Regions from separate parts of the Marinomonas epiphytica genome, predicted to be linked through region 2. Evidence: predicted binding sites of a transcription regulator. Region 2 holds the regulator's gene; the other holds the start of a gene.
The links. The regulator FliA, encoded in region 2, starts transcription of late flagellar genes. The targets are predictions, from matches to a motif close to CTAAAGTTNNNNNNNNNNCNGCCGATA.
Positions count from the first base shown of each region.

Region 1: the regulator FliA is predicted to act here: its motif matches at 1,014-1,040, upstream of flgM (flagellar biosynthesis anti-sigma factor FlgM).

Region 1 covers NZ_BAAGVX010000004.1:175,901-178,297, forward strand. Annotated here, with positions in the region: gene ACYVGZ_RS02700 (chemotaxis protein CheV) at 1-122, opposite strand, end outside; gene flgA (flagellar basal body P-ring formation chaperone FlgA) at 276-965, shown strand; gene flgM (flagellar biosynthesis anti-sigma factor FlgM) at 1,076-1,381, shown strand; gene ACYVGZ_RS02715 (flagella synthesis protein FlgN) at 1,417-1,896, shown strand; gene ACYVGZ_RS02720 (sensor domain-containing diguanylate cyclase) at 2,077-2,397, shown strand, end outside.
Region 2 covers NZ_BAAGVX010000026.1:309,400-311,796, reverse strand. Annotated here, with positions in the region: gene ACYVGZ_RS06550 (protein phosphatase CheZ) at 1-469, opposite strand, end outside; gene ACYVGZ_RS06545 (chemotaxis response regulator CheY) at 479-859, opposite strand; gene ACYVGZ_RS06540 (RNA polymerase sigma factor FliA) at 915-1,652, opposite strand; gene flhF (flagellar biosynthesis protein FlhF) at 1,744-2,397, opposite strand, start outside.

The DNA.
Region 1 (2,397 bases), on a different contig from region 2:
TTTACTTTAAAAACATTAATGCCGTAAATCTGCTTCCCATTTAGACGAAACAACAAAAGTTCTAGGCGGTTTTCCCCAACAAGCTGCGTGCGTTGATTGACACTATCGAGAACGCCAGCCATACATTCCTCCTACAAAAAAATACAACAAATCGAAAGCCTATTTCGATTCCTCTTAAGTTATAGTCCAATCATAGAGTGATTTTTGCTATTTTACTAATATCTTATGCGGCTCATCGCTATTTCGTGATAACAAACAACAAAAGGTTACATACTATGGGTTTGCTGAGGCTTACTTTAGCCTATTTCTTTTTCATAAACATGGCCTATGCTGCGACTATTGAAGAGCAGTTAAACCACTATATTCAGCATGTAGAGATCCCGCGCTACGCTCGCTCTTATCCAACGGCTGAAGTCTCGATTTCTTTAAACAATATTGCCTCACTAAACTATCTCCCTGAATGTGCTTCAAACAATATCTCCATAAGCAATCAAAGAAACGATGCAGCTAAACGCACAAACTATTTAGTCGCTTGCAGCAACCCTACTTGGAAGTCATACATCCCTGCAACCTTGTCGATTAATGTACAAGCTATAAAGACAAACAGTCCGATTAACCGCGGGGACACAATAAACCGACAAAACACCAGCCTTGCTTTGGTCGACATAGTAGACTTACGAGGTCAAGCTTACACTATGGATAACCCTCCTTATGGATTAGTTGCAGCGCGCAATATTAGAGTCAACACCTTCATTACCAGCGCCCTGACTAAGCCAGCATTATTAGTAAAGAAAGGCGACCAAGTTTTAATTACGGCAAAAAGCGGCAGCATTACTGTTAAAATGAATGGCACAGCTATGGAAAATGGTTCAATGTCACAGCAAATACGGGTTAAAAATGTCAGTTCTGGGCGAATTGTGTACGCAAAAGTTGTCAGTGACGGCGAGGTTCTTGTAAACTACTAGTCGGTGATAAATAGTTGGAATTAATTTAAAGTTTCTGCGGGCTTTTTCCTAAAGTTCTCACTTACTCGTCCGATAACAAACATGGATTAATAAATTAAGGCGGAACGACAATGGCAATACACTTAACAGGGTTATCTACCCAAGGTAGTGTTAGTAAGAATGAGCGAGCTTCTAAAGACGCGTCTTCAAGTGTTGCTACGGATCAAGCACGCAGCAATAACAAAATGGCTGAGGACACTGTACGCTTGAGCGGCACGGCGCAAACACTACAGAGCCAAGAAGCGAAAATTAACAGCTTACCAGATGTTGATATGGAAAAGGTCGAGCAAATTAAGCGCGCAATAGCAGCTGGAGAATACAAAATTGACTCTCAAAAGCTTGCGCACAATATGGCATCAATGGATTCCATTTTTTAATAGTAAATTCTGTTTACTAAAAATAGAGTCCCACCATGATTCCTCTCGCCCCGATTTTTTCTAGAAGCAAACAAGTCCTTAGCGCCCTTTCCTCTCTTTTAGACGAGGAAAGAGAGGCATATGGCCATTTAAATAGTGACCATATCCTGTCGATTTCTGAAAAAAAGAAAGCCCTCCTTGATGAAATGAACGCTCTCAACGAGAAAAGAGTCAAAGTTCTAATTAAGTTTGATCTAGTTGATCGAAAGAACCCTACTGAAGAAGAGTTTAAAAGGTGGCTAGATAAACAAGACGACTCTATGGATGAAATTCGCCAACTCATGAACGATTGCGAACAGGCACTTCAGGAGTGTAAAACTAAGAATCACACTAATGCCCACATTTTGCATACCCTACAAAAGCGCAACAAAAACCTTTTCGAGCTCTTGCAAGGCCACAATAATAAGAACAAGGTCTATACATCTAGTGGCTCTACCCGCCCAGTCAGCTCAAAACATACATTAGGTAGAGCCTAATAATTAACCTCTCTTATATTCAAGTTTATACATAAATAGCTATTTACTTCGGTTAGTATTAACATCTTACTAATTAGATCAATGGCACAGTGACTGAGCATGGTGAAAAAAGGACCTTTCTATAGCCATATTTTATGTATTATCGGCTTTTTTCTTTCCTTAAATAGCCAAGCTGCCACTATGGAAGAAGTAACAATTACAGATCAGTTCACAAAAGCAACGAACTTCCAACTCGCCTATTTTATAGACAACAGCCACCACGCCACCTTTTCCGATATTAAAAACAAAGTCTTCAACGTTGCCAGCAATGCTGTTTCCCTTGGTAAAGACGCGAAAACAACTTGGATCAAAATACACCTATCAAACACCTTGAGTGAAAATAAGCGTATTTTCTTGTCCTTGCCTTATGCATATCGCAACAGCTTGATAGAGTTTTACCACGTCACTCAAAATAAGACGGTTTCATCCAAAATTATCGATCTCAATTCACCACCTCCTCAT
Region 2 (2,397 bases):
CAAGGAAAGCATCTATTCTTTTATACAGCTCACGAAATTCTTGCGGCGTTAGATCTCTTTGAATGAGTCGGCCCCAATCCTTGCGTAAATCTTTTGCCTGAGCCTGCAACTCACCGGCAACGGGTAGACTGCTATCCACCATATCCATGGTTTTATTAGCCGCTGAGTTAGTCATTTCAATAACGTAAGTTAAACGGTCTGAGGCATCGGTGATTTTAGATGCGGTATCATTGTCTGCTGCCTGGAGTTCAACCGCATCAAATGTAAAATCACGGATCGCATCGTGCAAACTACGTGTTAACAGCCCTACTTCGTTATAAAAACTATTATGGCGTGCCTCACTCAATTCTTGAATGATCTTGATCGCACCGGAAAAATCACCACTTTCTATACGCCCAACCAGATCAGAAGCGCCATCCTTTACTAAATTTTCAAAGTCGCCAAGTCCAGCGCCTAACTTATCCGTCATTAGAGTCACCTACTTAGTCGCGTCAATTCGCTCAAATATTTTCTCAATCTTTTCTTTTAATGCCACAGCAGTGAAAGGCTTTACAACATAACCGTTCACACCTGCTTGAGCCGCAGCGATGATTTGATCACGCTTCGCTTCTGCTGTGACCATTAATACAGGAGTACTTTTTAACTTTTCATCTGCTCTAACCGCCCTTAGCAAGTCTATTCCTGTCATACCTGGCATATTCCAATCAGTAACAAGAAAGTCTATAGAGCCTGTTTGTAGAATTGGCAAAGCCGTCACACCATCATCCGCCTCTACTGTGTTGGTGAAACCTAAATCCCTCAAAAGATTCTTGATAATCCTTCTCATAGTTGAGAAATCATCAACAATCAGGATTTTCATGTTCTTATCCAATGCAACCTCCGTACCCTAAAGGTAATCTCTTACAACTCATAAATTAATCTCGCCAATCCGTTAATCTAGAACGTAATCTCATAGCCGCTTGGCTATGAATTTGGCTAACTCTAGATTCGCTGACGCCCAAAACAGCGCCAATTTCTTTTAGGTTTAGTTCGTCATTGTAGTACAAAGACAGAACCATTTTTTCTCTTTCAGGTAAACCATCGATTTCTTTTGCAAGCTGAACCTGAAAACCATTATCTTCCACTAGGCTGTAAGGTGAGCTGTCATTACTTGTCGCCGCTTCATCTAAGTGTCCACCTTCTGAATCTAGCATTTCTTCATAGCTAAATAATTGCGAAGACATATTAGAGTGAATAATGTCGTGATATTCTTCGATGGAAATCCCCATATGGGCAGCTACTTCCATATCAGTCACGTCTCTGCCAGTTTTTGCTTCAAGCTCTTTAATCGCATTATTAACAGCACGACCATTTTTACGCACGGAACGTGGCGCCCAATCTGACTTACGCACCTCGTCCATTATAGAGCCACGAATACGAATACCTGCATAGGTTTCAAAGCTTGCCCCCTTGGTCGATTCGAAACGTTTATACGCTTCAATCAACCCCATCATACCGGCCTGTATTAGATCATCTACATCCACGCTATCAGGCAAACGAGCTAATAAATGAAAAGCAATTTTTTTCACTAAATAAGCATACTGATCAACAATCGCATCCACTGAAAGCGTCGCTTTTTTACCGTATGTGTTGTATCCATTACTGCTTAACATTATATATGCTCATTATCCTGTCCACTTTAGAGACTGTTCTTACTTTATAATATAAACCTATAGTGCGCCTATTAGTAATAACATTTCTTAACTAACTACCGTACTTTAACGCCCCATAAAGCTGACTATAGTGCTCTGCTGTATAAACAGCACGGCTAATTATGTTATGAGCACGAGCTGGCTCAATATCATCAGGTATACGTTGCCCATCTGCAATATAAACAACTGGTAGACCTTCTTCAACTACCACACTAATCGCTTCTCCTAGAGAAGCAGACTCGTCTACTTTACTTAATACACAGCCATCTAGCTGAATCTGAGAGTAAACATCAACAACGGTTTTTAAGACCTGCCTTTGACTTGTACAAGGGAGCACCAGCAATTTACGAACATTGGCGCGAGCGCGTTTCATCATCAATAACTGGCGCTCTAAGTTTGAATCTCTAGGATTCATACCAGCCGTATCAATAAGAACTAATGAGTAGTTAGCATATTTAGCCAACACTTCATTTAAATCTGAATATTCACTTACAACTTCTACAGCAACATTTAAAATCCTACCAAAGGTTCTAAGTTGTTCGTGGGCTGCGATACGATAGGTATCAGTCGTAATAAGCACCACACTATCAGGACCATGCTTCAAAACATGCTGGGCTGCAATTTTACCAATTGAAGTCGTTTTACCCACGCCTGTGGGCCCCATAAAAGCCAAACAACCACTTAGCTCAGAAGACTGCGAGCGGAC